One region of the Methylobacterium sp. J-118 genome, then DNA from elsewhere that is predicted to be linked to it. Evidence: predicted binding sites of a transcription regulator. Region 1 holds the regulator's gene; the other holds the start of a gene.

What was found. The regulator HrcA, encoded in region 1, represses chaperone genes, less so after heat shock. The targets are predictions, from matches to a motif close to GTTAGCACTCNCNNNNNGNGAGTGCTAAC.
Region 2: groES (co-chaperone GroES) is a predicted target of HrcA. The motif match lies at 13,447-13,475, and genes of this name have one in related genera.

The regions. Positions count from the first base shown of each region.
Region 1 covers NZ_JBYQFA010000001.1:3,916,677-3,932,397, forward strand. The annotation lists gene AC3IF3_RS19030 (MFS family transporter) at 1-1,058, opposite strand, end outside; gene AC3IF3_RS19035 (DUF1236 domain-containing protein) at 1,395-2,222, shown strand; gene AC3IF3_RS19040 (LysE family translocator) at 2,297-2,929, opposite strand; gene hrcA (heat-inducible transcriptional repressor HrcA) at 3,082-4,137, opposite strand; gene rph (ribonuclease PH) at 4,305-5,018, shown strand; gene rdgB (RdgB/HAM1 family non-canonical purine NTP pyrophosphatase) at 5,015-5,644, shown strand; gene hemW (radical SAM family heme chaperone HemW) at 5,683-6,858, shown strand; gene AC3IF3_RS19065 (penicillin-binding protein activator) at 6,859-8,127, opposite strand; gene rsmI (16S rRNA (cytidine(1402)-2'-O)-methyltransferase) at 8,263-9,234, shown strand; gene AC3IF3_RS19075 (YraN family protein) at 9,231-9,620, shown strand; gene AC3IF3_RS19080 (response regulator) at 9,648-10,037, opposite strand; gene AC3IF3_RS19085 (L,D-transpeptidase family protein) at 10,295-11,398, opposite strand; gene AC3IF3_RS19090 (extensin-like domain-containing protein) at 11,470-12,381, opposite strand; gene AC3IF3_RS19095 (M3 family metallopeptidase) at 12,530-14,599, shown strand; gene AC3IF3_RS19100 (hypothetical protein) at 14,684-15,577, shown strand; gene AC3IF3_RS19105 (hypothetical protein) at 15,590-15,721, opposite strand, start outside.
Region 2 covers NZ_JBYQFA010000001.1:4,718,067-4,733,787, forward strand. The annotation lists gene AC3IF3_RS23125 (ATP-binding protein) at 1-533, shown strand, start outside; gene AC3IF3_RS23130 (response regulator) at 563-937, opposite strand; gene AC3IF3_RS23135 (sensor histidine kinase) at 1,121-2,098, shown strand; gene AC3IF3_RS23140 (catalase family protein) at 2,480-3,562, opposite strand; gene AC3IF3_RS23145 (type 1 glutamine amidotransferase domain-containing protein) at 3,650-4,219, opposite strand; gene AC3IF3_RS23150 (phospholipase A2 family protein) at 4,350-4,754, opposite strand; gene AC3IF3_RS23155 (catalase family protein) at 5,134-6,210, shown strand; gene AC3IF3_RS23160 (cation:proton antiporter) at 6,269-7,552, opposite strand; gene AC3IF3_RS23165 (hypothetical protein) at 7,661-7,945, opposite strand; gene AC3IF3_RS23170 (hypothetical protein) at 7,998-8,378, opposite strand; gene AC3IF3_RS23175 (nickel/cobalt efflux transporter) at 8,545-9,678, opposite strand; gene AC3IF3_RS23180 (metal/formaldehyde-sensitive transcriptional repressor) at 9,693-9,971, opposite strand; gene AC3IF3_RS23185 (transglutaminase-like domain-containing protein) at 10,188-11,003, opposite strand; gene groL (chaperonin GroEL) at 11,246-12,889, opposite strand; gene groES (co-chaperone GroES) at 13,056-13,343, opposite strand; gene AC3IF3_RS23200 (helix-turn-helix domain-containing protein) at 14,997-15,721, shown strand, end outside.

The DNA.
Region 1 (15,721 bases):
ACCACCGCGAGCCCGAGCGTGATCAGCGCGAAGGCGAGATAGGGGTCCTTGTTGGTGCCGAGAGCCGTCATCAGCGGCACGACCATGAGCGTGCCGAGGCCACTGTAGAGCAGCATGTTGACCTTGCGGCCGATCCGGTCGGACAGGGCGCCGAAAATCGGCTGGATCGCCATGTAGACGAACAGCACCACCGTCATCACCTGCGAGGCCGAGGTCTTCGGCATCCCGGCGGTGTTGACCAGGTATTTCTGCATGTAGGTCGTGAAGGTGTAGAAGCTCAGGGAGCCGCCGGCCGTGTAGGCGACCACGACCAGGAACGCCCGCCAGTGCTTGAACAGCTCGGCGAAGGTGCCGGCGGTCTCCTTGTCGCTGCTGTCCCTGGTCTCGGCCAGCGAGCGCCGGAGGTAGAGGGCCACGATGGCGAGGCCGGCGCCGATGAAGAACGGGATGCGCCAGCCCCACGCCGTGAGTTCGGGTGCGGTCATGACCGTCTGGAGTAGGACCAGGACCAGCGAGGCCAGGAGCTGGCCGCCGATCAGCGTGACATACTGGAACGAGGCGAAGAACCCGCGCTGCCCCTTGATCGCGACCTCGCTCATGTAGGTCGCCGAGGTGCCGTACTCGCCGCCCACCGAGAGGCCCTGCAGCATGCGGGCGAGGAGCAGCAGCACGGGCGCCATAGTGCCGACATGCTCGTAGGTCGGCAGGATGCCGATCAGCAGCGAGCCTAAGCACATCATGAGCACCGAGATGACCATCGAGGTCCGCCGCCCGACCCGGTCGGCGATCCGCCCGAACAGCCAGCCGCCGACCGGCCGCATGAAGAAGCCCACCGCGAAGATGCCGGCGGTCTGGAGAAGCTGGCTGGTGGAATCCCCCTTCGGGAAGAAGGCCGGCGCGAAGTAGAGCGCGAAGAACGCGTAGCAGTAGAAGTCGTACCACTCGACGAGATTGCCCGAGGACGAGCCGACGATCGCCCAGATGCGCCGGCGCCGATCCGCAGCGTCGTCGTGGGCGCTCGGCGCGATACCGATCGTATCGTTTCTCGAGGCGGACATGGCGTCTCCGTCGACCATTCTCGGCGCCGGCACGGGCCGGGCTCTTCTTCGTGCTGCGCGACGTTACAGGTGATGACCGTGATCGCAAGTCCGTGATCGGTCCCGAGCCGCGGACAGCTGTGGCCAGTGTCAGTGAATCCGGTTCGCCCGCGGCGGGGTCATCGCGTTCGACCGTCAGGCCCAATGCGGGCGGCGCGACCACGGGATGACGCGATAGACGCTCAATCCCTCGACACCTGCGCCACGTCAGCGATGCAACGGAACGGATTCCGCCGGGGCCCCGTTGCGGGCGTTGCGGGCGCCGCGAGCGCTCCGACGGAAGCGGGAGGAGAGGCCATGAAGCGGATACTGAGGGATACGGTGGCGGCCGCGATCGTCGTCGTCGGAGCGGCGACCGCCTTCGCACAGGGTGGTCCCGGCGGCGGCGGTCCGGGTGGCGGGCCCGGCGGCGGGGGAGCTGGTGCCGGCCCGGCCGGCGGCGGCGCGGGACCGGGCGGCGGCATGCGCGGCGGTGCCGGCGGCCCCGAGGGCGGCGGCATGCGCGGCGGCGCCGGCGGCCCCGAGGGCGGCGGCATGCGCGGTGGCGCCGGCGGACCGGAAGGCGGCGGGATGCGTGGCCCCGGCGGCGCCGAAGGTGGCCCCCGCGGCGCGGAGCCGGGTGGTCCGGCAGGCCGCGGCGCGGACGGCCCGCGGCGGCCCGGTGGCGCGGCCGAGCGCAACGGCGCCGGGGAGCGCGGCGGGCCGGGCGGCAATCCCGGAGGCGTGGAGCGGGGCGGTCGCGAGACGGGACCGGCGGGCGAGCGCGGCAACCGGGATGGGGCCGGTCCCGACCGGGGTGAGCGCGGCGGCGCTGGCGAACGGGGCGGCCGGGACGGTGCCCGGGGCGGCGGGCCGGCCCGCGGCGCGGTGGGCCGCCTCGATACGCGGCAGCGCTCGGAGTTCCGCGGTTCGATCACCCGGCTCGGGGTCTCGCCGCTGCGGGATGTGGCCTTCGGCCTCGCGGTCGGCACCGCGATCCCCCGGTCCGTGAGCCTTCACCGGCTGCCGCCATCGATCGTCGAGTTCGTGCCGGAATACGAGGGCTACGACTTCATCCTGGTGCGCGACGACATCGTGATCATCGATCCCGACACTTACGAGATCGTCGACGTCATTCCGGGCTGATCGGTCCGCAAAGACTACCGCACGCCGGACGGAGGCCGCTCCGGCGTGCGGCACTGGCCGTGTCGTCGCTGCGATCATCGGTGGGCTTCGGTCGCCATGCGGACTGCGAGCGAGGCCAGCACCGTTCCCATCAGCCAGCGCTGGATGACGCTCCAAAGCGGGCGCCGGGTGAAGAACGCGGCGATGGTCCCGGCCGAGACGACGAAGACGGCGTTCATGCCCACGCTGACGGCGAGCTGCGTGCCGCAGAAGATCAGCGCCTGTGCGAGGACGCTTCCGCTTTCCGGATCGATGAACTGGGGCAGGAGCGACAGATACAGAACCGCGATCTTCGGATTGAGCAGGTTCGTCAGCAGCCCCATCGCGAAAAGCTTGCGCGGGCTGTCCTTGGGCAGATCGTGGACCTGAAACGGGGACCGACTGTTGGGCCGAACCGCCTGCCACGCGAGCCAGAGGAGGTAGAGCGCGCCGGCGAAGCGGACGGCATCGTAGGCGTAGGGGATCGCGATCAACAGGGCCGTGAGTCCCACAGCCGCGCACGCCATGTAGACGATGTGGCCCGCGAGGATGCCGCCGAGCGAGATCAGACCGGCCGTCCGCCCCTGCGCGATCGAGCGGGAGACCAGGTAGACCATGTTCGGTCCCGGTGTCAGGGCCATGCCCAGCGAGACCGCAGCGAAGGCCAGGTAACTCGCCAGACTGGGCATGCGGATCCCCCGTGTCGCGCGACGTCGGGCCGACGCGCGCGCCTGCCCTCGGCAACGACGAATCAGTATCGATCATCGAGATCCAGGCTGACTTAAAATCTAAGCTTGGCGGGCGCCTCTTGTGAAGCCATCGCGCGCCGCGATCGTGCGGTTCACCGACCCCCGTCGAGGAGCTTCGAGACGACCCGGGCGGTGTAGTCGACCATGGGCACGATCCGCGCATAATTCAGCCGGGTCGGACCGATCACCCCGACGACGCCGACGATCTTCTGCGAGCCGTCACGGAACGGCGCCGCGATCAGCGAGGAGCCGGAGAGCGAGAACAGCTTGTTCTCGGAGCCGATGAAAATCCGCACGCCCTCGCCGCCCTCGGCGCGGGAGAGGAGGTCGATGACGTCCTTCTGCGTCTCCAGATCGTTGAACAGCAGGCGGATGCGCTCGAGATCCTCGACGGCGCGCAGGTCGTCCAGCAGGTTGGCCTGGCCGCGCACGATCAGCTGGCGCGCCTCCGTGGGGCCCACCGGAGTGGCGAGCCCGGCATCGACGAGGCGCTCGGTGATGGCGTCGAGCTCCCGCTTCATGGCCTTGCGGCCGGCCTCGATCTCGGCCCGCAGCGATCCCAGGGTGCGGCCCTGAAGCCGGGCGTTCAGGAAGTTTGTCGCCTCCTGGAGGGCCCCGGCCGGCAGGCCGGCGGGCAGGTCCACCAGCCGGTTCTCCACGGAACCGTCGTCCGAGACCAGGATCACCAGGGCGCGGGCCGGGTCCAGGCGGACGAACTCGATGTGCTTCAGGCTCACATTCGCTTTGGTGGTCAACACCACTCCGGCCCCCCGCGAGACGCCCGACAGCATGGTCGAGGCCTCGGCCAGAGCGGATTCGAAGGTGTGGCCGGAGGCGGCGGCGCGCATCTGCGCCTCGATCCGGGCCTGCTCGTCCTGGCTGACATCGCCGAGTTCGAGCATGGCGTCGACGAAGAATCGAAGGCCGAGCTCGGTCGGCAGGCGGCCGGCCGAGGTGTGCGGCGCGAAGATCAGGCCGGAATGCTCCAGATCCGCCATCACGTTGCGGATCGAGGCCGGCGACAGCGCCATCGGCAGGATCCGGGCGAGATTGCGCGATCCCACCGGCTCGCCCGTGGTGAGGTAGCTCTCGACGATCTGCCGGAAGATCTCCCGGGCGCGTTCGTTGAGGGCGGCGAGGGCCTGCATCGATGGATCGTTCGGGAAACGAGAGTTCGGGTCTGTCACGCGATCATCCTGTGGTCCGATCATGTCCGGCCGACCCGCCCGGATCAATCCATACGGCGATGCTTGCTCACGGTGCCGCACCGGCCTAAGAGCCCGGCCCTCGACATTCACCACAGAAGGGGCCCGCAATGCGGCCTTCCAAGCGTGCCGCCGACGAGTTGCGGCCCGTGAGCCTGGAGCGCGCCGTGTCGCGCTACGCAGAAGGCTCCTGCCTCGTCAGCTTCGGCAACACCCGGGTGCTCTGCACCGCCTCGCTGGAGGAGCGCGGGCCCCCGTGGCTGCGGGGTTCGGGCAAAGGATGGGTCACGGCCGAGTACGCCATGCTCCCCCGTGCGACGCACGAACGCACCCGGCGCGAGGTCGGTTCCGGCAAGCCGTCGGGGCGGACGCAGGAGATCCAGCGCCTGATCGGCCGCTCGCTGCGGGCCGTGACCAACCTCCCGGCCATGGGCGAGCGCCAGGTCACGGTCGATTGCGACGTGATCCAGGCCGATGGCGGCACCCGGACCGCCGCGATCACCGGCGCCTGGGTGGCGCTGCACGATTGCTTCGCCTGGATGCGGACGCGCTCGATCATCTCGGTCGACCCTCTGAAGGACCATGTCGCGGCCGTCTCCTGCGGCCTGTACAAGGGGATGGCGGTGCTCGACCTCGATTACGCCGAGGATTCGGCGGCCGAGACCGACGCCAATTTCGTGCTCACCGGCCGGGGCGGCATCGTCGAGGTCCAGGGCACCGCCGAGATGGAGCCGTTCACGCAGGAGCAGCTCCTCGAACTCCTCAGCCTGGCGCGCGCCGGCACCGACCGGCTGGTCGCCCTTCAGAAGGAGGCCCTCGCGTGAGCCGCAGGCTGACCGGCAAGGTCGTGATCGCCACCCACAATGCCGGCAAGCTCGTCGAGATGCGCGACCTCCTGGCGCCGTTCGGGGTGGAGGCGGTCTCGGCCGGCGAACTCGGCCTGCCCGAACCGGACGAGACCGGGACGATGTTCGCCGAGAACGCGGCGATCAAGGCGAAGGCCGCCGCCGACGCCACCGGCCTTCCCGCCTTCGCGGACGATTCCGGCCTGTGCGTCGACGCCCTCGACGGGGCGCCGGGCCTGTTCTCGGCCCGCTGGGCCGGCCCGGACAAGGATTTTGCCGGGGCGATGGCGCGAATCTTCGCCGAACTCGACGCCCGCGGGGCGATCGACCGCCGCGCGCACTTCGTCTCGGCCCTGGTGCTCGCCTGGCCCGACGGGCACACCGAGCTGTTCGAGGGCCGGGTCTTCGGCGACCTCGTGGCGCCGCGCGGTTCGGCCGGCTTCGGCTACGACCCGATCTTCCGGCCGGACGGGCATGACCGCACCTTCGGCGAGATGAGCGCCGCGGAGAAGCACGGGGTCGACTGGCGGACGGGCACCGGTCTGTCCCACCGCGCCCGGGCGTTCGTGGCGCTGCGCCGGGCCTGCCTCGCGCCCGGCGCCTGATTGCCAAACCGGACGGGCGCGCGCACATCCCGGCGATCATGCGAACGACCGGCCCGGACCACCCGACCCGCGATGCGGGTTTCGGGATCTACCTGCACTGGCCCTTCTGCGCCGCGAAGTGCCCCTATTGCGACTTCAACAGCCACGTCCGGCACGGAGGCGTGGACGAGCCGCGCTTCCTCGAGGCCTTCCGGGCCGAGATCGCCCATATGGCCGGCCGGACGCCCGGCCGGACCGTCACCAGCATCTTCCTCGGGGGCGGCACCCCCTCGCTGATGCGGCCGGCGACCGTCGCGGGGCTGCTCGACGCGGTGGCGGCTCGATGGACGGTGGCGCCGGACGCGGAGATCACCCTCGAAGCCAATCCGTCGAGCGTCGAGGCCGCCCGCTTCCACGGCTACCGCGCGGCCGGGGTCAACCGGGTCTCCCTCGGCGTGCAGGCGCTCGACGACGCGTCCCTGAGGACCCTCGGCCGGCTGCACGACGTGGCGCAGGCCCTCGACGCGATCCGGGTCGCGCAGGCCGTCTTCGCGCGCACCTCCTTCGACCTGATCTATGCCCGGCCCGGCCAGACCCCCGCGCTCTGGCGGGACGAACTCGGTCAGGCCCTCGCGCTGGCCGGCGAGCACCTGTCGCTCTACCAGCTCACCATCGAGCCGGGCACGCCGTTCCACGGTCTCGCGGCGGCCGGGAAGCTCGTGGTTCCGGACGACGAGATCGGCCGGGCCCTCTACGACGTCACGCAGGATCTCTGTTCCCGGGCCGGCCTGTCGGCCTACGAGATCTCGAACCACGCGCGGCCCGGCGCCGAGTCGCGCCACAACCTGCTCTACTGGCGCTACGGCGAGTATGCCGGCATCGGCCCCGGGGCGCACGGCCGCCTCGTCACCGCGCCCGGACGGATCGGCACCGTGACCGAGCGCGCGCCGGAGGCGTGGCTCACCCGGGTCGAACGCGACGGCCACGGCATCGCCGAGACCGAAACGCTCTCGGCCGCCGATCAGGCCGACGAGTTCCTGGTGATGGGCCTGCGCCTGCGCGAGGGGATCGATCCGGACCGCTACGCCGCCCTCAAGGGCCGGCCGCTCAACGGCAACCGCATCGGCATGCTGGTGGGCGACGGTATGCTGGAGCGGCGACCGGGCGGACGCATCGCCGCCACGGCGCGGGGCGCGCCGGTCCTGAACGCGATCGTGGCCGAGCTCGCCGGCTGATCAGATCCCGGGCTTGGCCAGCACCCGCGGGGCCGGGCTGACCAGGGTCGCGGCGTTGTTGCGGATCTCGTAGACCGCCAGCGCCCGCTCGCTCTGCCCGTCGGGCCGGAAGCGGAAGGTGCCGTCGATCCCGGCGAAGCCCGCCGCATTGGTCAGTGTCGCCTCGGCGAAGCGCTGCGAGCCGTATTGCCGCGCGAGGGCCGCGGCGAGCATCACGGCATCGTAGGCCAGGGATGCGACGCGCGGCGGCACCGCGCCGAAGCGGGTCTGGTAGCGCCCGCTGAAGGCGGAGAACCCCGCGCGGTCCGGCCCGGCGAAGCGGCCGCCCTGGAGCGCCGGCAGGGCGAAGAGCGCCGGCTCGTTCCACAACGCCGTCCCGATGGGCCGCACCCGGGCCGGGGAGAAGCCGGCCTTGGTCAGTGCCGCCGCGACCGCCGGCAGGGCGTCGGCCGTCTCCGGGATGAACAGCGCGTCGGCGGTGGCTGCGGGACCGGTGATCACCCGCGCCAGCCGCTCCACCGCTTGGCCCGGACTGCCCGCCGGGTAGCGCTCCACCGCCGCGACCCGGGCGCCCCGGCGCGCCACGGTCTCGCGGAAGGCCGCCTCCACGGCGTTTCCGTAGGCGGTCTCGGGGATCAGCGCCGCGAAGGAGCGCTTGCCCCCCGCCACCGATTCCTCGACCACCCTGTCCACCTCCGGCTGCGGCAGGAAACTCAGGAGGTAGACGCCGCGGGCCGCCACGGTCACGTCGGTGGAGAAACCGATCACCGGCTTGCCCATCGCCTTCGCCGCCGCGGCGGCGGCCTGGACGCTGCCGGCGAAGACGGGACCCAGGACGATCTCCGCGCCCTGTCGCAGGGCGTCCTGGGTCCCGTCCCGGGCGCCGTCCGGGCTGCCGCGGTCGTCCTCCACCAGGATCGTCAGGTCGGGCTGCTGCGCCTCGTCATAGGCCAGCTGAGCGGCATTGCGCATGGCGGTGCCCACCGCCGCCCCCTGTCCGTTGAGCGGCAGGACGAGGGCGACCTTCACAGATCCGGTCCCGATCCGCTGTCCAGCCGCCGCGATGGGGGTCGGGATCGTCGGTGCCGCATCCGGCAACCCCTGCGGCACTTCGACGGGCGGAGCCAAGGTGGCGGCCTGCGGCGCCGGCCCGCGCCGGGCGACGCCGTCGCCGAGGCAGCCGCCGAGGGGCAGAAGCGCGCCGAGGAGCACGACGCTCAAGGCGGTGACGCGCACGACCCGGTCCGGCGCGCCGATCGGGCACGCCATGGCGCGGTCTCCTTCGGGCAGGCCACGCCACCGTGATGGCAGGCCCGGGAAATGTAAACGCGCGGACCGGGACTTGCCCCCGGCGGCGCGGCTTAGACGCGACGAGAGCCGTCCAGTGTGGCAAGATCGCCGATCATGACCCGTCGATTCGATGCCCAGGGGCAAGCCGCTCCGATGAGACCCCCTGCTCAGAAGCCGGGCGGCGACCGCCCGCGGGCCCTCACGTTCACGGCCTTCGGGCTGGCCAGCGAGGCCGAACCGGTCGCTCCCGGCCTGCACATCGTGGCGACGCCCATCGGCAACCTGCGCGACATAACCATCCGCGCGCTCGCCACCCTGGCGGCAGCGGATGCGGTGCTCGCCGAGGACACGCGCGTCACGCGGACCCTGCTGGCCCATTACGGCATCACGACGCCGCTGCTGGCCTATCACGAGCATTCCAACGACGCGGTGCGCGAACGGATGGTCGCAAGGCTGCGTGCCGGCGAGGCGCTGGCCCTGGTCTCGGATGCGGGCACCCCCCTCGTCTCGGATCCCGGCTACAAGCTGGTTCAGGCCGCCATCGCGGCGGGCATCGCGATCACCCCGGTGCCCGGTCCGTCCGCCGTCATGACCGCCCTGGTGGCGGCGGGCCTGCCGACCGACCGTTTCTTCTTCGAGGGGTTCTTGCCGCAGAAGGCCGGCGCCCGGCGCAACCGCCTGGAGGCGTTGACCCGGGTCCCGGGCACGCTCGTCCTGTTCGAGTCGCCGCACCGGCTTCCGGAGATGCTCGTTGACGCCGCTGCGATGCTCGGGCCGGACCGGCCGGCCGCGGTGACCCGGGAGCTGACCAAGTTTTACGAGACCATCCGGCGCGACACGCTGGGGGCCCTGAGCGAGCGCTTCGCGGAGGACGGGGCGCCGAAGGGGGAGATCGTGGTCATCATCGGCGCGGCCACGACGCCGGAGCGGACCGCGGAGGACGATACCGCCCTCGACGCGCTGCTCCGGACGGCGCTCGAACGCCACTCGATCAAGGACGCGGCGAGCCTCGTGGCCGATCAGACCGGGCAGCCCCGGCGGCTCGTCTACGCGCGGGCGCTCGTCCTGGCGCGGAGCGAGGGGTGAGCGCGACGCGGCCAGACCAGGCCGTCCGACGCCGCGCCGCCTACCAGCGCGGCCATCGCGCCGAGTGGCTGGCTCTGGCGGCGCTGATGCTCAAGGGCTACTGGCCGATCGGCCGGCGCATCAGCCTCGCGGGGGGCGAGATCGACCTCGTCGTCCAGCGCTGGACCACCATCGCCTTCGTGGAGGTGAAGGCCCGTCCCCGGCGCGATGACGCTCGCGAGGCGATCGACGCGGTCAAGAGGCGCCGCTTCTCCCGGGCGGTCAGGTCCTGGATCGGTCGCAATTCTTGGTCAGCCGGGATGACGTTCCGGGCCGATGCCGTGTTCGTCGGCGCCCGGGGATGGCCGGCCCACGTCGCCGACGCCTTCCCGATCGAGGGGTTGTGAGGCGACCCGGGCGGAGCGGAGCAGGTCTCAGTCGCGGGCGGCCCGGATGGCGCCGATCAGCGTGCGCTTCAATTCGGCCTGGCTGAACGGCTTCTGCACCACAGGCCGGTCACGGAACGGCTCGCGGATGCCGGCGCCGCCGTAGCCCGTGGAGAAGACCAGCGGCAGATCGCGCTTGGCGATCGCCTCGGCAACCGGATAGATCGGCTCGCCGGCCACGTTCACGTCGAGGATCGCGACCTCGAACACCTCCTGCGACGCCATTTCCAGCGCGGAGGACAAGCGTGCGGCCGGACCGACCACGGCACAGCCGAAATCGAGCAGCATGTCCTCGAGCAGCATCGAGATCGCGGCCTCATCCTCCACGACGAGCACGCGGACGCCGTTGAGAATATCGTCGTTGGGGTCAGCAATCACGCCGCGCCGTCTTCCCTTCGAGCGCCCCCGGATCGGGGACCAAACCGTTCGTTTGTCTGCCGCTCGGAAACCGCATGCTCGGCGTCTTCAAAAACGCAACACAGCCATGACAAACGGTTCCCGAGGTGGCCTTTGGCGTCGCCCGTTACGAGCAACGTGTCAAGCGTTCCCGAGCCGTTCCGTAGCCATTGGCGACTGGAATGTTAACCGATGATACATTTTGGCGGCCGGGGGTGGGCGCCCGACCGTTGCGGAGGTCAATCGTCCTTGAAGCTGACCTTCGCGCCGCGCGCGACGTGGGCGGCGAGGTCCCGGGCGTTCCAGTTGGTCAGACGGATGCAGCCATGCGACTCGGTCTTCCCGACCTTTTCGGGCTCGGGGGTCCCGTGGATCCCGTAGCTCGGGATGGCGAGATCGATCCAGACGAGGCCCACCGGGTTGTTCGGCCCGGACTGGATCGTGAATTTGTGCTGCGTCTTCACGCCTTTGAACGCGTATTTCGGATTGTACGTGTAGTCCGGATCGAAGGCGACGCCCTTGACCTTGGTGTCGCCGCTCGGCGCCGGCTTCTCGGTACTGCCGATCGAAGCGGGATAGTAGGCGAGCAACTTCCCGTCCGCGCCGAAGGCGCGCACATCCCGGCTCTGCTTATCGACCTCGACACGCTCGACCTTGGGATCCTGGGGGAGATCCTTCCCCTTCAGCTTGTCGGTGCCCATCGGGTCCACCGCCGCGACCGTGATCGTCGTGCCGGCCTTGTCGAGGGGCTTGTCCGGGTTGAGGGCCGTGACCAGGGCGCGCCCCATATGGAAGCGCTCGGCCAGCATCTCCCGCGGGTTCGTGTAGCTGAGCGCCTTCAGGTCAGCCTGCTGTTCCATCTTGGGCGGGATCTTATCGATATAGGGACCCGCGGCATCGGCGTCCGTGATCGTGTAGTCCGTCACCGCCGGCTTGTCGCTGGTGGCTTGAAGCTTGTCCCAGACCTCCGGCGTCAGTTTCTCCGTGGCGGACAGACCCTGTGCCACCGCGAACGCCGCCAGGGCGCGCCGGTAATTGTCGCCCGTCAGGCCATCGATGGCGCCGGGATAGAAATGCGCCCGATCGAGCAGCACCTGCGCCTTGACGATCAGCGGATCCGGCTTCTCGTCGCCGCCCTCTGCCTTCCTCGTCTTCGCGGCGGACGTCTTGTCGCTCGATTTGTCCCCTGCCTGCGGCGCCAGGGCAGCCGCGTTAACGGCTTCAGCGGTGAGGGCGGACGATTTCGCGTCGCCCTGGGCTAGCTTCGGGGCAGCTGCAGCCTGTGCAGCCATGCAAGTGAGCAGCACAACCGCGCAAACGGGACGCCAAGGTCTCGGGTTCATCGACGTCGTCATCTCCGCAAGCGTAGGCGCTCCCCGCTGAAATGCTGCGCCTGCACGAACGTTCCACGACCTTACTCGCAGAGGCGGTGACCGGCCGTGCGCTCGCGCTGGTCGAGGTGAAAGTGATTGGCGTGGGCCGCGTTCGTCCCCGGTCCCAGGACCGTCCGGAAGAACGCGCAGGCCTTACCGCGGACGGCGGTCAGGAACGCGGCCTCGTCGGAACCGTCCGGCATCGCCTTCACCGGGATGCTGGCGCGGCCCGAGAGGGTGAAGCCCATCACGTCGACGGCGTTGGCGAAGGCGTGCTCGCTCAGCTTGGCGTCGAGGTCATGGTTCTGGCCCCGGCACATGTAGGAGCCGCCGAGTTCGAGCCCGGTCAGCCCGTGCTTGAGCGTCCGGTCGGCCTCGACCTGAACCTCCGTGACCCAGCGCGCCAGGGCTTCGGCGGTGCGGCACGTCAGCGTCGCCCCCTGCGGCAGCGCGACGCCGTCGGCGAGCCGGGTGACCTTCAGCGGCAAAGGTGCGGTGCACTGACCCTCCGCGATCGGTGCCAGCGGCTCGAAGTCGACCCCGAGCCGTTTGAGGCGCGTCCGGCAGGCCGTGTCGTCCGGGGGGGCGACCTTGAGCGCCAGGACGGCCTCGCCGGAAAGTTCCGGCGGCCGCCCCGGCGGCGTGGGCGGCGGTGTCGGGATCTCGGGCTTGCCCGTCTCCGGGGCCTTCTCCGATGCCGGAACCTTGATGGCGTCGGCGGGCGTCAGGTCCGGAGGCCGCGCCGGTGGCGTCGGCGCGGCCGTCTCCACGGCGGCGGGCGGCTTCAGCGCGTCCGGCCGTTCCGGCGGCAGGGGCGGCGGCACCGGAACGGTGGCCGCCGGGGTCTCGGCCGCCCGACCCGGGGCGGGGAGGAGCAGTGCGAGCGCCGCGGCGAGGATCCCCCGCACCAGCGGGATCGACGGTCGGCGGATCGGCGGAAGACGTCCCGGCATGGGGCCTCGAAGCGTGGGCATTGGTCCTAGCAAACGAGCGAGCGGGCATTCGGATCGCCGGCGCGGTTGACGGATGCGCCGAACGGACCACTGTCTGCACGACCGTGACGGCGGGACGCGCCATTGCATGGATGGATCCGAGGACCGAATGCCGGACGCAGCTGAAGCCGGGCTCCCGAGCCTGCCGCAGGACAATCCCTTCCGCGAGGCGCACTGGACGACGCCCTATGGGATCCCGCCCTTCGAGCGGATCCGGTCGGATCACTACCTCCCGGCCTTCGAGGCGGCGCTCGCCGCCCATGCCGGCGAGATCGAGGCGATCACCGGCGAGACGGCGCCTGCGACTTTCGCCAACACGGTGGTGGCCATGGAGCGGGCGGGCCAGGCCCTCGATCGGGTCGCCGGGGTGTTCTACAACCTGACCGGCAGCCACACGAACCCGGAACTCCAGGCGATCGAGCGCGAGATCGGGCCGAAACTCGCCCGCCACGGCAGCGCGATCTACCTCGATCCGAAGCTCTGGGCGCGCATCTCGGCGGTGGAGGCCGAGGGCCTGGGTCCGGAGGAGCGCCGCGTGCTCGACCGCTACCGGATCCGCTTCCGGCGGGCGGGCGCGGATCTCGAGCCCGAGGCCAAGGCGCGCATCGCCGAGATCGCGGCGCGGATGTCCGAACTCGGCACCCAATTCAGCCAGAACCTCCTGGCGGACGAGAGCAGCTTCACGCTGCCGCTCCAGGCCGAGGCGGATCTGGCCGGCCTGCCGCCGTTCCTGCGCGCCGCTACCCGAAGCGCCGCGGAGGAACGGGGTCTGGAAGGCCATGTCATCACCCTCTCCCGCTCGCTGATCGAGCCGTTCCTCGTCTGCTCCACCCGTCGCGACCTGCGCGAGCGCGCCTACGCGGCCTGGACCCGCCGCGGGGAGAACGGCGGTGAGACCGACAACCGCGCGGTCGCCGCCGAGATCATCCGGTTGCGCGCCGAACGGGCGCGCCTGCTGGGCTTCGAGAGCTTCGCGCATTTCGCCCTCGACGACACGATGGCGGCGAGCCCCGACGCCGCCACGGGACTCCTGCGCGACGTCTGGACACCGGCCCGGGCCCGGGCGGGCGACGAGCGCGACCGGCTCCAGGCCGCAATCCAGGCCGAGGGCCACAACTTCACCCTCCAGGCGCATGATTGGCGCCACTACGCCGAGAAGGTGCGGCGCGCCGAGCACGATCTCGATGAGAGCGAGATCAAGGCCTATCTGCCCCTCGACCGGATGATCGAGGCGTCGTTCGACACGGCTGCGCGGCTGTTCGGCCTGACCTTCGAAGAACTGTCCGATGTGCCGCGCTACCATCCCGACGTGCGGGTCTGGCGGGTCGGCAACCCGGACGGGTCCGAGGTCGGGCTGTTCCTGGGCGACTACTTCGCCCGGGCCTCGAAGCGGTCCGGCGCCTGGATGAGCGCCTTCCGCTCGCAGGAGCGGCTGAACGGACCGATCACGCCGATCATCGTCAACGTGATGAACTTCGCCAAGGCGCCCGAGGGGGAGAGCACGCTTCTGTCCTTCGACGACGCGCGCACCCTGTTCCACGAATTCGGCCACGCCCTGCACGGCCTCCTGTCGGACGTGACCTACCCGCTTCTGTCCGGCACCGCGGTCGCCCGCGACTTCGTGGAACTGCCGTCTCAGCTCTACGAGCACTGGCTGGAGCAGCCCGAGGTCCTGCGGACACACGCCCGCCATCACCGGACCGGGGAGCCGATGCCGGACACGCTGCTGCAGAAGCTCCTGGCCGCGCGCACCTTCAACCAGGGCTTTGCCACCGTGGAATACACGTCGTCGGCGATCGTCGACATGACGCTGCACCTCTCGGCTGATGGGGAAGCGGGGCTCGACGTGCCCGCCTTCGAGGCCGAGGCGCTGGGCCGGATCGGCATGCCGGCCGAGATCAGCATGCGGCACCGGACGCCGCATTTCGCCCATATCTTCTCGGGGGACGGCTATGCCGCCGGCTATTACAGCTATCTCTGGTCGGAGGTGCTGGACGCCGACGCCTTCGATGCCTTCCGCGAGGCCGGCGACATCTTCGATCCGGAGACGGCCAAACGCCTGCGCCAATTCGTCTACGGGGCCGGCAACCTGCGCGATCCGCGCGAGGCCTACACGGCCTTCCGCGGACGGATGCCGAGCATCGAACCCCTGCTGAAGAAGCGTGGCCTAGCGGCGTGAGCGATCGCGCCGCGGTAAGGGCTTCGTAAACAAACGTCCTTAACGAACGCTTGCAGTGAGGTTCTGCGCGCGGAGTTCGGGGCGATGACCAAGAGCGAAACCACGCCGGCCGTCTCGCCGGCCGATCTGCTCAAGGCCGTGGTGACCGGCCAGGCGGATGCGGGCGGCGAGACCGCGACGTCCGAGCCGCGCAGCGGACAGCGCGCGGCTCGTGATGCACTGGCGCGGATCGACCTGCGCAGGCTCGCGATCCCGGGGGCCTGCCTGGCGCTGGGCGCGCTGCTGGGCGGCGGCGTCATCGCCGCGACCCGGTCGGCCGCCCTGCCCAACGACGCTGTCCTGGCGCTCAGCACCACGCTGGACGCCGGTCGGACCGAGACCGCACGGCTCGGCAGCGACATCGCACAACTCCATCAGGTCCTCGCCGACCTGCGCGCATCCACCGACACCGCCCGCAAAGAGGCGACCGCCCGCAGCGGCGCCCTGAGCGAGCGCCTCGCGCAGCTCGACAAGACCCTCGCGGCCAAGACCGCGGCCCTCGGCGAGCGTCTCGAACAGGTCGAGCGGGAGCAGAACGTCCGCATCGCCGGGCTGGCGGCCCAGATCGAGCGGCGGTCGCCCCCGGTGACCCCGGTCGCGAAGGCCGAGCCGACCCAGACCGGAAGCCTCGCCGAGACGCGGAGCGTGGAGCCGAAGGCTGGCGATGCGAAGATCACCGAAGCGCGCCTCGCTGATATCAAGCCGGCCGATGCGAAACCGAAGGCGCCGGCCGTCGAGAAGACCCCGGTGATCGACGGCTGGGCTGTCCGTGACGTCTATGACGGCATGGCGATCCTCGAGAATCGCCGGCACCGGCTCCTGGAGATCGGGCCCGGAGAGGTGCTGCCGGGTTTCGGCCGCGTCGAAGGCGTCGAGCGCCGCGGACGGGATTGGGTGGTGGTGACCCGTCAGGGCCTGGTCACGCCGCAGCCCTGGTAGCGGTCGCGCCCATCAGCGCGACGGGCAGGGGCTCGGCGTCAGGCTGTCGGCCGCGATCGGAAATCGCGGCTCGAGCGTCATCGGATCGGCCATCGAGGATGCGCGCTCGGCGCGACGGCGGCCGTGGCGCAACGCGCGAGTCTG
Region 2 (15,721 bases), 800 kb from region 1:
ACGAGGGACGCGGGACCACCTTCACGGTGTCGATGCCCGCGCGCATCGCCGGCACCGCGGCCGGCGATGCGGCCCCGACCCTGCCCGATACGGAGGGCCGGCCTTCCGAGGCCGATGGCCCCGGACAGGGCCTCGTCCTCGTCGTGGACGACGACCCGGCGACGCGGGAGCTGGTCGCCCGCTTCCTGGAGCGCGACGGGTTCCGGGTGGCGGTGGCGGCCGACGGCCGGGAGGGCATGGAGAAGACCCGGGCCCTGAAGCCGCGGGTGGTCCTGCTCGACGTGACCATGCCGCAGATGGACGGGTGGTCGGTGCTGCGGGCGCTCCGGGGCGATGCCGAGCTCGGCAGCACGCCCGTGGTCATCGTGACGGTTCTGAACGAGCGGAACCTCGCCTTCTCCCTCGGCGCCACCGATTACCTCCAGAAGCCGCTGGACTGGGATGAACTCCACGAGGTGATGGAGCGCTTCCGCCCGCCGGCCCATGCGGAATCACCGCCCATGCCGGCCGAGGAGGCCACCAGCCAGGGGTGATCCGGTCGTCCGGCGACGGGTGCCGTCCGTCAATCCGCCCTGTGGATGGCCCTGACGACCTGGGCCTGATTGTAGGGCTTCGGCACGAATTGGCCGTGGTCGGGCACGTCCCGGTCGGCGAAGCGATGCCGCCCGGAGGTCAGCACCAGGCGGATGTCGGGCCAGGCCTGGTGGACGCGCTCGGACAGGGTCATCCCGCACATCGAGCCCGGCATGTCGACATCGGTGAACAGCACGCCGATGTCCGACCGCTCGTGCAGGATGAACCACGCCTCGTCCGCATGGCGCGCCTCGATCACCGCGAACCCGGCATCCTCGAGCAACGCGACGGCATTCATCCGCACGAGATCATCGTCTTCCACGACGAGGATGATGGATGCTTCAGGGGCGCGCTTCAGCGACATGGCCGGTCAACAGGCAAGGCCGCCATCGGTTGCACGGCCACGACGGCGATTGCGCATGTGTCGCGTCGGCATCCGTCCGTGACGGCGCGCATGCCGCGGCATGGAGCAAACGGGCCGGCGCCGGGTTTCCAGTCCCGTCGGTTGAAACCGGCCCTCCTGCCTCCCAGACCGAACAGAACGCACATGGTTGACGATCCTGCCTTGACCGGCGACGCGTGGACCCTCGCCAGCTTCACCGGCGCGATCCACCGGGGCGGGGTCGGCCTCTGGGCCTGGTCCCCGGAGCGTCGCCTGGCGCAGCTCGATGGCCTGTGCCGGACGTTCTGGGGGACCGCCGAATCCACCGTGGGCATCGACACCTTGTTCGCGCAGGTGAACCCGGAGGACCGGGACGCGATGATGCTGGACTGGGCGGCGAGCGCCACCGAGCCGCGTGCCTACGCGTTCGACTTCCGCATCGGCGCGGGGGCGGACGCCCGCTGGATCTCCGCCCGCGGTGTGGGCGGTGACGAGGGCCGGGTCGGGGAGTGGGTGCAGGCCATCTTCCTCGACATCACCGATCGCAAGCGCGCCGAGGAGGCCGAGCGGCTGCTGACCGCGGAACTGGCCCACCGCGTCTCGAACATGTTCACGGTCGCCAGGGCGCTGACCGCCATGGTCGCCCGGGAAGCCAAGTCGGCCCCGAGCTTCGCCGAGGACCTCTCCCGGCGGTTCGGAGTCCTGCACGAGGCAACGACCCTGGCGACGCGCCGGCACGGGTCGGACCACGGCAACGTCAAATTGCAGCAGCTCGCGCAGCGCATCCTGTCGCCCTACCGCCAGGGTGCCAACGTCACCATCGACATCGAGGAGGCCGCCGCTGTCGGCCCCGACCAGGTCAACGACTACGCCATGATCCTCCACGAACTCGCCACCAACTCGGCCAAGTACGGGGCGCTGTCCGGGGGCGGCCTGCTCACGGTGGCGGGACGCGTCGCGGATCGGACGTTGACCTTCACCTGGGACGAGGGCGCGGCCGCCCCCCCGGATGTCGAGGCCGAAGGCACCGGATTCGGCTCGCGCCTGCTCAAGCAGACCATCGAGCGCAGCCTCGGAGGCCGCTTCCGCCGGACCATCGACGCGGATGGCCTGCACTTCGAGATGGTCGTCCCGACCCGATAGCGGTGTGCCCCCTCCGGTCGAAGCCGACGGGGGCATGGACGGCACGGCCCGGAACGGCGCGGCTCTTGACCTGAACGGAGAGCAGGGCCTCGGTCAGGCCATGGCGGTCTCGTTCTCGTCCGCGGGCGTCCTCTCGGGTGAGGGTCCTACCGCGTCTCAGAACCCGTTTGCCCGCGCGGGTGCAGTCGCGTCACGGTTTCGACGGATGGGATTCCCCATCTTCGCCCTCATCCTGAGGGGTCGGAGCGCAGGGGAGGCCGCGAAGGAGCCCTCCCTCGCCGCCCGCTCCGCGGTCACCTCAGGATGCGGGCGAGGATCGGACGATCCATGTCGAACAGGCCCTGAGATCTGTTCCCCGTCGCAACGCGATCGGGGACGGCTCTAGGCGGGGATGCGGTCGATGCTGGCCGTATCCTCCTCCGCGACACCGTTCTCGCGGTGACGGAACGCGCTGAGGGCCTGGTAGACCTGAAGCCGCGCGCGCATCACGGACCCGAGGGGCCGGTGCGCCGCGAGGCTATGGGCCGGGCGGAAGGTCATGACCTCGTCGAAGTAGCGCACCCGGTCCGGCGCGTAGGCATCCTGCCGGGGCAGGCGCAGGGTCGCGACCGTGCGATACGGGCTGACCGCGACGGGCCAGTCGACCGAGGCGTCCTCGATGGGTTGGCGCTCGGCATCGGCCCAGAGCTGGGCCTTCAGCTCGAACACCACCGCCTGCTCCCGGAAGAACGCCACCGTGGCGTGACGGAAGCCGTCCGCGTCCTGATCGGGATCGAGCCGCCATTCGGACAGGGCGCGCTGGCTGTCCGTCGCCGGCAGGGCTCCGAGCTTGGCCACGTAGTCGCCGTAGCGGATCGGCGCCTGGCTGAAGTAGCTGTCCGCCAGGGGGTGGCTGTAGGGGTGGCCGAAGAAGTCGGCGAAGGCGCTGTCCGTCCCGAACGCGTGCAGCGTCCGGTTGAGGGTGCGCAGGGTCGAGGCCACCGCGCTCTTGACCCCCTCCGGCAGACCGGTCGCCTTGCCGATCACGGTGCCGTCGCGCAGGAAGCCGGCGGCCGTGCCCGAGGGAAAGGTGGTGCCGGTGGCGAGGACGAAGTCCTGGGTGTCGGCGGCGTGGCCGGGCAGCTTCTCGCCGGGCACGTCGAACACCTTGATCGCCATACCGCGGTGGGTCGAGACGCGGTCGCCGAGCGTCTCGCCCGGACCCTGCGCGAAGCGGACCGCGACCGGGTGCACGCCCGGCCTGGCGAACAGGCCCTGAGCCAGTTCGGGCGGCAGGCCGGGGGCGATCGTGAGCTCGCCCGTGACGCAGGCCGAACTCTTGGCGTGGCTGGCGCGCACCGCATGGTGCTCCCGGGCCTCGACCGTCTCGGATTGCCGCGTCATGCCCTGGATGATGCCGTCGATGGTCGCCTGCTCGTCCGGGGCGGGCGTCTCGATGCCAGGGGTGTATCGCAGGTAGGTCATTCTCAGCCTCGCTGGGTGAGAGGGCGGGGACGTGTCCCGCCCCCTTGGATCGATGGCCGGTTCACCCGGAGGCCGTTCCGGGCCGCGTCAGGCGCTGCGGGCCTGGGCGGGATGGCGGCCCTCGGCGAATTCCTCGACGATCTTCGCGCAGAAGGCCGGCAGATCCTTCGGGTTGCGGCTCGTGACGAGGCCCTGGTCGACGACGACCTCCGCATCGACCCAGGTGCCGCCCGCGTTGCGGATGTCGGTCTTCACGGTCGGGAAGGAGGTCAGCGTGCGCCCCTTCACCACCTCGGCCTCGATCAGCGTCCAGGGCCCGTGGCAGATGACGCCCACCGGTTTGCCCTGGGCGAAGAAGTCCCGGATGAAGGCGATGGCGGCCGCGCTGCCCCGGAGCTTGTCGGCGCCGACGCTGCCGCCGGGGATGACGAGCCCCTGGAAATCCGACGCCGCGACGGCCTCGACCGTCCGGTCGACCGGGTAGCGCCCGGCGGGGTCGAGGTCGTTGTTGACCGTCTCCGCCTCGCCGGCCTCCAGGCCAACGACCGTCACGGTCGCCCCGGCCTGCACCAGCGCGTCGCGCGGCTTCGTGAATTCAGGCTCCTCGGTCCCGCGCGGCGCGATCAGGATGGCGATCTTCCGGCCCTGCAATGTCATGGCGTATGTCCCGTGTTGATCGGTCGATTCGGACTGGTCGGGAGGGCGCTCGCTCCGCCGAAGCGGCGAGGCCCCTGGTTTCGCGTCATCTTTTTTCCGAAAGCCGGAACTCGCCTGTCGGGGTGATGCTCTAGCGGGTGAAGGCGGCCCAGGTTTTCCCGCCCCAGCTCCGTCCGGCCAGAGACGCGGCCGCCGGCTCCCGCGCCGACGGCATCATCGCGGCGGCGGTGGATACCAGGCCGGCCATGGCCCGGAGATCCTCCGGCTGCCGCGGGTCGCGCGCGAGCGCCGCGGCCTCGCGCTGGAGGCGAAGGTTGCAGCCTTTCGATGCGAGGCCGCCATCGGGGGTGCACGCGTCGTGGCGGGCGCAGGCCGCGTCGAGGGCATCCACCGGGGCGGCGGGCGCGTTGTTGCCCGGGCCGCAATAGTTGCCGTGTATCAGGGCCGCCCGCGGGTGCTCCCCCGCGGTCTGTGCGCCGGCCGGCCCTGCAAGGACGAAGGCGAGCGGCAACGCTGAAGCGAACCGATAGACCATTTTGGGCTTGCCCTCGGATGTCTAGCCACCCTGTGCTTGTGCACGCGGGGCTTCCACTGCGATTTCGGCGGGAGAAGCCTGGCCAACACCCTCCGGTTCCAGGCTGGTCGCAATGTCGCAACCGCCAACGCTTGCGAGATCCGGCCGGGCGTCCCGGAGGCAGGCCACCCGCATGGGGCCGCCGGGGCCCGTCGAATCTCCGCAATCACGGCGGCGCGATGCATGTTCATCAGGTCCAAATAAAAAATACACGGCGCATCGACTGCTGTTTTGAAGATCGCCGGCATCGGACATCTTGCCTGTTGCTGACCGATGGCCGGGAACGGAGCGCGGCGCGCGTCGTTCATCCCGGAACCACACCGATCCGGAGCCCCCGATCTTGCAAGCGCCCGTCCGCTACACCCCCCAGGTCGAACAGGTCGGCCCCGACGAGGACGCGACGATCGACGCGTTGAACGCGACGTTCGACGGGATCCTGCAGACCGTCGCCGATCATTCCGGCCATGCCGTCAGATCCGTGCATGCCAAGGCGCACGGCATCCTCGAAGGCGTGCTGACGATCGACGCGGACCTGCCCCCCGAACTTGCCCAGGGGCTGTTCGCCACGCCCGGCGCCCACAAGGTCTACCTGCGGATGTCGACCAATGCCGGGGATATCCTGCCCGACGCCGTCTCGCTTCCCCGCGGCCTCGCCCTGAAGGTGCTCGACGTGGCGGGCGAGCGCCTGCCGGGCGCCGAGGGCACGACCCAGAACTTCATCATGGTCAACGGGACGGTGTTCCAGGCGCCGAACGCCGCGAAGTTCCTCGGCAGCCTGAAGCTGCTCGCCGGCACCACCGACCGGGTCGAGGGCCTGAAGGTCGCCGCCTCCACGGTGCTGCGCGGGGTGAACAAGGCGCTCCATGCCGTCGGCATCGACAGCCCGACCGTCGGCGCGCTCGGCGGGGCCCCGAACGTCGACCCGCTGGGCGAGACCTATTACAGCGTCACGCCGTTCCGGTACGGCGACCACATCGCCAAGTTCTCGGTCGCCCCCGTCGCGCCGGCCCTGACCGCGCTGACCGGCACCGAGATCGACGCCTCCGGCCGCCCGAATGCGATCCGCGAGACGGTGCGGTCCGAGATGGCCGGCATCGCGGGCACCTGGGAGTTCCGCGTCCAGCTCTGCCGCGACCTCGAACGCCAGCCGGTGGAGGATCCGACCGTCGAATGGAAGCAGGACGAGGCGCCGTTCCAGCGGGTCGGGCTCATCCGGGTCGAGCCGCAGGACAGCTGGGACCCCAGCCGCGTCCAGGCGGTCGACGAGGAGATGCGCTTTAGCGTCTGGACCGGGCTCGCCGCGCACCGGCCGCTCGGCAACATCAACCGCGCCCGCAACGCCCCCTACCGGCACTCGGCCGCGTTCCGCCAGCGCTTCAACGGCTGCCCGATCCACGAGCCCGGCGCCGGGCGCTGAGGGCGTCGCAGTCCCGGACCGTGTCGACCCGCGGGACGCCCCGCGGTTCGGCCGGCGTTCACGCCGGCGGCGGCGCGAGGGTCAGGTCGAGCTGGGCGCTCGCGGTGTCGCGTCCCATCCTCCGGTCGAGGGCGCGCAGCACCGGTGTGACGGTGACGCCGTGCATCAGGATGGAGATCAGCACCGTGAGGCCGGCCGTGGCCCAGAGCAGATCCATCTGCTCGAACGCGGCATGCCCGAACGCGTAGGACAGGTAATAGACCGTCCCGAGCCCCCGGATGCCGAAGAAGCTCACGACCGCGCGGTCCCCGAGGGAGCGTCCGCTGCCGAGGAGGCCGATCCAGCCGCTCAGGGGCCGGACCAGCAGGAGCGCCGCCAGGGCGAACGCGGCTGCCGGCCAGGTCAGGGCGTGCAGCAACCCGCCGCCGACGAGCACCGCACCGAACCCGACGAGCAGCACCATCATCAGCAGGCGTTCGAGCTCCTCGGCATAGTCGTGCATCTTGCGATGGTAGTCGTGACCCCGGCTCGAGGCGCGCAGGGCGAGTGCGGCCGCGAACACGCCCACGAAGCCGTAGCCGTCGACGGCCTGGACGCAGCCATAGGCGATGCAGGTCACGCCCAGGGCGACGAACCCGTCCCCGGTCCGGGACAGCTTCGACAGGTTCGGCAGATGGAAGGTCAGCCAGCCCAGCGCCCGGCCGATCACCGCCCCGAGCATCGCGCCGACGGCGATCTTCCAGAGGACGTCGACGGCCAACCAGTGCGACCAGGACAGGCCGGCGAGGCCGCCGCCCCCGGCCAGCGCGAGGGCGAGGTTCACGAACGGGAAGGCGAGCCCGTCGTTGAGGCCGGCCTCGGAGGTCAGGGCGAAGCGCGGCTCGTCCTCGTGATCCTCGTCGGGATGGCCGACCTGGACGTCCGAGGCGAGCACCGGGTCGGTGGGGGCGAGCGAGGCGGCCAGCAGCAGCGCGGCGGCGGTGCCCAGCCCCAGCAGCGCCGTCCCCAGGGCCGTTAGGGCCAGGATGGTCAGCGGCATGCCGATGCCGAGCATGCGCCACGTGACCGCCCAGCGCCGCCAGCCGATCATGCGGTCGATCTTCAGGCCCGCCCCCATCAGCGAGATGACGACGACCGCCTCGGTGGCGTGCTCGATGAGCGCCAGGTGCAGGCCGGGATGGGGCGTGAGGTCGTATACCGTCGGGACGGTGGACAGGGCCGCGCCGAGGCCGACGCAGCAGATCGGCAGCGACAGGGGCAGCGCCCGGAGCACCATCGGCAGCCACGCGGTCAGCAGCACCAGCACACCGAACCCGGCGACGACGAGGACGTAGGGTTCCATGAAGGGGCAAAGACCTCCGGGCGCGCACGGTTTCCCGGAACGGCGCGCCCGCGACAAAAGCGGCGTCCGATACCGTCGACGGGGCGGGTGTCCGCGCGGGACCTGGGGCTACGAGCGGGCTTCGAGCGAGGCTACCGAATCGCCGTTCCAGACGATGCCGAACCCGGCCTCCGCCACGGCCTCCGTGACGACCGCCTTCCAGTCCGTGAGCGGACGGTCCTCCGCCCGGGCGAAGACGCGCTCGCAGATCCGGCCGACGCTGCCGACCGAGGCGGCGCCGCGCTCGGCCCAGTGCCGGTTCAGGGGGATCAGGGCGGCGTCGTAGAGCCGCGCCCGGGCGTCCATGGCGAGGAGATCCAGGCGCATGTCCTCGATCTCGGCGGGTCCGATCATCTCCAGGCTTCCCTCTGCTGGTGGCGGCGGGTCGATGCCTCTGAACGCGCGCCTACGGCAGGGCGCCGATCATGCCCTTGGCCTCGGTCATCGTGTTCTCGCAGGCGCGCTTGTCGCCCCGCCGGTCCTCCTCGCCCGCCCGCAGGATCAGGGTCCGCGCGATGACGACGTGGTCGGCCGTCGAGACGGTGTCGGGGTCGCTGGGCGCGTCGAGACGCGCCGCGGTCACCCCGCGCAGCGAGCCCGTCCGCAGGGTGTGCCCCGCCTGCAAGCCGGCGACCTGGACGGCGCCGGCGCTGTCGAGGCGGCGCGCGATGGTCCCGATCTGCTCGGCGCAGGAGGACGCCACGGCCGGAAGCGGCAGGGTCGCGAGGGTCAGGGCGGTGAGGCTGAGCACGAGGCGCATCGGGGTACTCTCGGAGAGCGGCCGCATCGCGGCGTCCCTCGACGAGGGGATGACCCGATGCCCTCCCTCACGCAGCGATGCGAGGGTAGCAGCCATCCAACGGTCCGGGACACATTATGTTGCATCGCAATAAAACGGCCCGGCGGCGCCCTCGGGATTCACCGGCGGTCAAATCCGAGCGGGGCCGACGGGATCACCCCTGCAGCCGACCGACCGTGCCGGCATGGTCGACCGGGCCGTGCTGGAGACCCCGCCAGCCGAGCCAGCCGGTATAGAGCCCGACCAGGACGATCAGCACCGCCGAGGCGTAGGGGGCCTGCCGGGCGAAGCGGCCGAGCCCGGGCCAGCGGCCGCCGATGTGCCGGACGCTCAGCGCCGCGATCACGCCGGCCGACACCATGGTGATCGCCAGCCCGATGCTGAAGCACACGACCAGCGCGAAGCCCAGGCTGAGCTGCTTCAGCTGGATGCAGAGCAGGAGGACCGTGATCGCGGCCGGGCACGGGATCAGGCCGCCGGTCAGGCCGAACAGCACGATCTGACCCGTCGTCACCGGGCGTCCGGAGAACCGCCGCCGGATATCCTCGGCATGGGCGCGGGCATGGGCATCGTCCGCCGCGCCCAGGTCCATCGGATCAGGGTCGTGGTCATGATCATGGTCGTGCTCCGCGAACGCGACCGCGTGGATCTCCGGGCCGGCCGATCCGACCAGCTTCAGCCGCGCCGTGAAGGCATGCGGCTCCGGGATCGCCTCCGTGCTCTCCAGAAACGCGCCTGCACGCGCGAAGGCGAAGGCCGTGCGGTCGCCGTCCGGTCGGACGGTCTCGAGGGTGACGTGCTGCGGCGGGGGCAGCACGCCCTTGATCCGGCTCAGGCGCCACCGGGGCGGCACGCCGTCCTCGAACACCTCCAGCCTGAACACGCCGTCACGGGCGGTGACGCGCGTCGCGTCGTCGGCGTGGGGGTGGTGATGCGCGTCGGACTGCGCCCGCCACGTCCGCCAGAGCATCCAGAGCGCGATGCCGATGATCAGGACGGCCGAGGCGAGCTGGAAGTACGGCTCGCCGGTCTCGCCGCCCCATTCCTGGCCGAGATATTGGCCGCCCAGCGCGATCACCCACACCACCGCCGTGTGCGAGAGGGTCGCGGCCAGCCCCAGCAGCACCGCCTGCAGGACCGTGCCCCGCACCGCGATGATGAACGCCGCCATCATCGTCTTGGCGTGGCCGGGTTCGAGCCCGTGCAGGGCGCCCAGCAGGATCGCGGTCGGCACGAACAGCCAGGCGTGCGCGGTCCCCTGCCGGAGCAGGTCGGTCAACGGCGTCATGGGGCAGGCCCCCGTTATTTGAGGTAGGTGCGGACCACCTCGATCAACTCGGCCGCACCGCGGGCGCGCTCCGCATCGGTCTCGGTGGCGGGGTTCACGACGTGATGGCGGATATGGTCCTCCATCAGCTCGGCGGTCAGGCCGTTGATGGCCCCACGCATCGAGGCGACGAGCATCAGCACGTCCGTGCAGCCGAGTTCGGCCTCCAGGGCGCGCTCGACCGCCTCCGCTTGGCCTTTGATCCGGCGCACGCGGGCGAGCAGCTTCGTCTTGTCCTTGAGCGTGTGTCCCATCGGCCGTCCTTCGAACCATGATATAGGGGGGTACCCTATCCGTGTCGAGTCCGAGTCCCGCGCGATGACGCACGGGATCCCGGACCGCCCCCCGTGGAAGCGGGCCGGCGGCCCCGTTCGGAGTGCCTCACGAAACGCCCGGTGCGCACCCCGGCGACGGCACGGCGTGGTCCCGCGGGCGGGGCCCGGCGCGACCGGCTTCGACCCGACGCCCGGTCAGGCCGGGATCGGGGCCTCCTCCGTCGTCACGTGAAACCCGACGAGTTCGTTGGGCCCGAAGGTCAGCGTGAGCGGGACATCGGCGGCGTCGCGCCCATAGGCGATGAGGATCCGGCCGATCCGCGAGCTGTTGTTCCGCGGATCGAAGGTGTGCCAACGGCCCCCGAGATAGACCTCCATCCAGGCCGCGAAATCGCCGGGCGCGTGCGGCAGCGGCAGGCCGATATCGCTGACATAGCCGTTGCAGTAGCGGGTCGGGATGTTGAGGCAGCGGCAGAAGGCGATCGCCAGATGGGCGTAATCGCGACAGACGCCCCGCTGCTCCTCGAAGACCTCGAAGGCCGTCCGGGTCGCCCGCGCATGCGCGTACCCGAAGGTGATCCGATCGTGGACATAGTCGCAGATCGCCTGCACGCGGCTCCAGCCGGGCGGGAGATGCCCGAACAGGTCCCAGGCGATGGACGAGAGGCGATCGGTCTCGCAGTAGCGGCTGCCGAGGAGGAACAGGATGCTGTCGGAGGGCAATTTCTCGATCGCGATCTCCGGCGCGTCGGGCTCCAGCTGATCGCCGCTGCCGTGGTCCCGCACGATCGTGTCGGTCTTGAGCGTGAAGCGCCCCGCCGGGGCGACCATCCGGTTGCACCAATTCCCGAAGCTGTCGCGATAGCCCTCCAGGGGAACCGCCGGGCTGGTGATCAGGTGATCGGGCTGTTCGAGATCGGAGAAGCGCGAGGCGTGAACGTTGAGCGTCGCGATGACGGGGGTGGGCTGCGAAAACGCATACGCCATCTCGCAGCCGACTTTTATGCGCATGAGCTCTGTCCTCCCGGGCGACCGTGAGATCGGCACCGGTCCCGCCGGCACGGCGAGCTTGGGCGCGCATCACGGCGATGACCCATGCAAATCCGGGGCAAACCGCCGGCAGTTGGACAACCGCGCGCGGTCACGACCCCGCAGCACGGCGCATGGGCGTCTCCGGCCCGATCCACTTCGAGGCGCCCCCCGACACGCCCGCAGGGCGGGCGGCCGGAGAGCGCCGGTCGGTTTTCGGCAGGTCAGAAATCCATGCCGCCCATTCCCCCCATGCCGCCGCCGGCGGGCATGGCGGGCGCCTCCTTGCGCGGCGCTTCGGCGATCATCGCCTCGGTGGTCACCAGCAGGCCGGCCACGGAGGCCGCACCCTGAAGGGCCGCCCGCACGACCTTGGCCGGGTCGACGATGCCGGCCTGGAGCATGTCGACATACTCCTCGGTCTGGGCGTTGAAGCCGTAGGTCTCCGAGGCATTGGCCAGGATCCGGCCGACCACGATCGAGCCCTCGACGCCCGAATTCTGGGCGATCTGACGGATCGGGGCCTCCAGGGCCTTCAGCACGATCTTGATGCCGGCCTGGACGTCGGGGTTTTCGTTCGAGAGCCCCTGAATGGCCGCCTTGGCGCGCAGCAGCGCCGTGCCGCCGCCGGGGACGATGCCCTCCTCGACCGCCGCGCGGGTGGCATGCAGCGCGTCGTCGACGCGGTCCTTCTTCTCCTTAACCTCGATCTCGGTCGAACCGCCGACGCGGATCACCGCGACGCCGCCCGCGAGCTTGGCCAGACGCTCCTGCAGCTTCTCCCGGTCGTAGTCCGAAGTGGTATCCTCAATCTGCGCCTTGATCTGCGAGATGCGGCCCTCGATGTCGGACTTCTCGCCGACGCCGTCGATGATCGTGGTGTTCTCCTTCTCGATGCGGACCCGCTTGGCGCGGCCGAGCATCGGCAGGGTCACGTTCTCGAGCTTGATCCCGAGATCCTCGGCGATCATCTGGCCCTTGGTCAGGATCGCGATGTCCTCGAGCATCGCCTTGCGGCGGTCGCCGAAGCCCGGCGCCTTCACGGCCGCGACCTTGAGGCCGCCGCGCAGCTTGTTGACCACGAGGGTGGCGAGCGCCTCGCCCTCGATGTCCTCGGCGATGATCAGCAGCGGCTTGCCGGTCTGGACCACAGCCTCGAGCACCGGCAGCATCGCCTGGAGCGACGAGAGCTTCTTCTCGTGGATGAGGATGTACGGGTCCTCGAGGTCGGCGACCATCTTCTCCGCGTTCGTGATGAAGTACGGGGAGAGATAGCCGCGGTCGAACTGCATGCCCTCGACGACGTCGAGCTCGGTCTCGGCGGTCTTGGCCTCCTCGACCGTGATCACGCCCTCGTTGCCGACCTTCTGCATGGCGTGGGCGATCATCCCGCCGATCTCCGTATCGCCGTTGGCCGAGATCGTGCCGACCTGGGCGATCTCCTCGGACGAGGCGACCTTGCGGGAGCGGCCCGCGATATCCTTCACGACCGCGGCCACAGCCAGATCGATGCCGCGCTTCAGGTCCATCGGGTTCATGCCGGCGGCGACGTACTTCACGCCCTCGCGCACGATGGAGGCCGCGAGAACGGTCGCGGTGGTGGTGCCGTCACCGGCGGTGTCGCTCGACTTCGAGGCGACCTCGCGGACCATCTGGGCGCCCATATTCTCGAACTTGTCGACGAGCTCGATCTCCTTGGCGACGGTGACGCCGTCCTTGGTGATGCGCGGAGCGCCGAAACTCTTCTCGATCACGACGTTGCGGCCCTTGGGGCCCAGCGTCACCTTCACCGCGCTGGCGAGCAGCTCGACACCGCGCAGCATCTTCTCACGGGCATCGACCGAAAAGCGAACGTCTTTGGCGGACATGGTGGTGGCTCATCATCTGTCGTTTGGCCCCGAGGCACGCCACAGCGGGCACCTCGAAGGGCAGGTCGGGGTTCGGGGCCGCGTGCGGCGACTCTGAAGGCTCTGAGTCCTCAGATGCGTCGCGCGCGCTGACGCCGAACCGGTGTCCATTTCGGCGGCGCGCGCCCTAGGCGACGACGCCCAGGATGTCGGATTCCTTCATGATCAGGAGGTCCTGACCGTCGATCTTCACCTCGGTGCCGGACCACTTGCCGAACAGGACGCGGTCGCCGGCCTTGACGTCGAGGGCATTGATCTTGCCGGCCTCGTCGCGGGCACCCGGCCCGACGGCGACGACCTCCCCCTCCTGCGGCTTCTCCTTGACCGTGTCGGGGATGATGATGCCGCCCTTGGTCTTCTCCTCGCCCTCGATGCGGCGGAGCACCACGCGGTCGTGTAGCGGACGGAATTTCATTGCGAGATCCTGATCGTTCCCAAGCATGATCCAACCGGCATGGTTGGCGCGATCGCGGGAAGCGTGGCGGCGAAGACGGGAATCGCGGCCCGATCGGCGCATCATTAGCACTCGTCTGGGAGAAGTGCTAACTTTTTGCGTGGCCGCAGCCTGCCAGCCGGATCCGACGTCCAAGCCTTAGACGAGATCCGATCCCGGACGGCATGGTCAGGTCATGCGCCGAACCGGAACGTCGTCTGCGCGCAGAGCGGCAGGGGCTCGCGATCCCGACAGGTCGTCAGCGGTCGGATGTGCCCGCGGCCGCATGGCGAATGGAACCAGCAATGACATGAAACTCCGGGCGCCGGTTCGTGCTCTGTGTTTGCGATGCGCGATCGGATACAGTCAGTGTCGTCCGAGATATTATTACAAAAAAATCAATCATTGAGACGTATTGCATTCGGGCTTGATCGCCCCGGCTCGACCCCCGAAGCGCTCTCGTGCAACCAGTCTTCCGCTTGCTTGCCGGCCGACGGGGCCTTGGCGGCTCTCGGGGCAGGCTCGGATCGGGCCGTATCCGATGCGGTCGCGGGAAGCGCCGGGGGCGCTGGCGGCCTCACGCTCTGCGATCCGAAGCCATCGACGCACCGGCGGAGCGCGATCGGATCAGGCAATAGCGTGCAATCGTTCACGTTGACGGGGCCTTGAGCCGATGCCGGCGTGCACGCCAAGCACAGGACGGCCCAGAGATGACATCGCGATTTCATCCTCATCTCCCTGTCGGATTGACCTGCAGGATCTCGATGCTGCTCGGCTCACCGGCCTTCGGGTTGCGCTTGGCGGGGGGCACGCCCGGACCGGCCTGCGGGGCCGCGGGGGCGCTGACCCGTCCCGCATTGTCGGTCGGGCGCGGCAGCCAGCAGAGGCCGAGTCGCGCATACCCTGAGCATTGCCCGGGTCGCCGAGGCCGCCCACGTCAACGCCGAACGCGTCGCTGAACGCGTCGCTTCCTCGGATTCCGGTACCGCCGCGAACGCCCGCCATCACCGTGTCCCCGATTCCCCCGTCCTGCCCCGCCGGCCACGAAGGCGGGGGCGTTCACCGTCGGCACGATACCGAGCGCCTCCGATAGTGGACGCGGCAGGCCCGACATGGATTGGCTGAGCGTCCCAAACTGGCGGCTCATACGGCCCCAGAATGCGGGTGTGATTTTCGCGTGACAGGGCACCCAGGCCGGTCCGCCCGGATGCCATCACGAGACGCGGCGCGTGCAATCGATCAATGTCGAACGGCCGCAGCACGGCGGCGTCTGCGCCGAGGCCGGCCTCGTCCGTCGCGACCGGGCAGCCCGATCCCGTTCGGGCGGGATGCCATGTCCGGGAGAAGGTCGGCGGCCCGGCAGGCACTTGGGGATGGCTAAAGCCGTCGAGCCGCCGGGCCCGATCAGGCGGGTTCAATGGACGCCCTGTGTAGGCGCCCCAGAAAATATGTTCAGACCTGGCTCTAGACGTTCCACGAACGGGACTACATTCGGGGTAACAATAGAGAGCTCACTCGGCATATGGCATCCCGACGACCCTGCTGCGTCCATGTCAGGGATGCGGCGTCACCCGACCCGGGCTACGTCCGTGCCGCTCGCGTCGGCGTCAGGCCCTCGTAGCAATGGCCGCGCGCATGCTCGCGTTCACCGCCCCGCGCGAGGGCGGTGACGGCTTCGACGCGTACCATCGCCTGTACAGCGTCGGGGCCGATGTCGAGCGCACCGGCGGGCCTTTCCATGCCCGCGTCCACATCCGCCGCTTTCCGCGGATGGTGCTGTACGAGCGCGACCTCGGCGGCCTCCTGCACCGCCGCGATCCCCGCCGGGTGGGGCGGGACGGCTTCGACCACCTCGTGCTGCATCTCCTGCTGGACGGTGATCTCGCCGCTGGCCCCCCGGGGGCGGAGCACCGGTTGCGGCCCGGTGAGATCATGCTCGTCAATACCGCCCAACCGCACTGGACCCGTGTCGGCCGCGCTCGCCTCCTCTCCGTGGCACTCGCGCGCGAGATCGTGGAGCCGGCTGTCGGCGCGCTCGACGCCCTTCACGGTGCGGTGCTGCCCGGGGCCGCGGCCGGGCTGCTCAGGGATTTTCTCCTGTCGCTCGTGCGCCGTGCGGACAATCTGCCGGATGTCGCGGTCGAGGGGGCGGCCGACACCGCGACCGAACTGCTCGGCCTCGGGTTGAAAGCGGCCACGGCCGCGCCGGTGGCACGACGGGTGTCGGCAGCGGCGGCGCGGCCGCTGCGCCGCACCCGTGCCGAGGCGTATGTCGACACCCATCTGCTCGATCCCCGCCTGGACGCGGCGACGGTCGCCGCCGGCATCGGCACGTCCCGCAGCCGGCTGTACGAGGATTT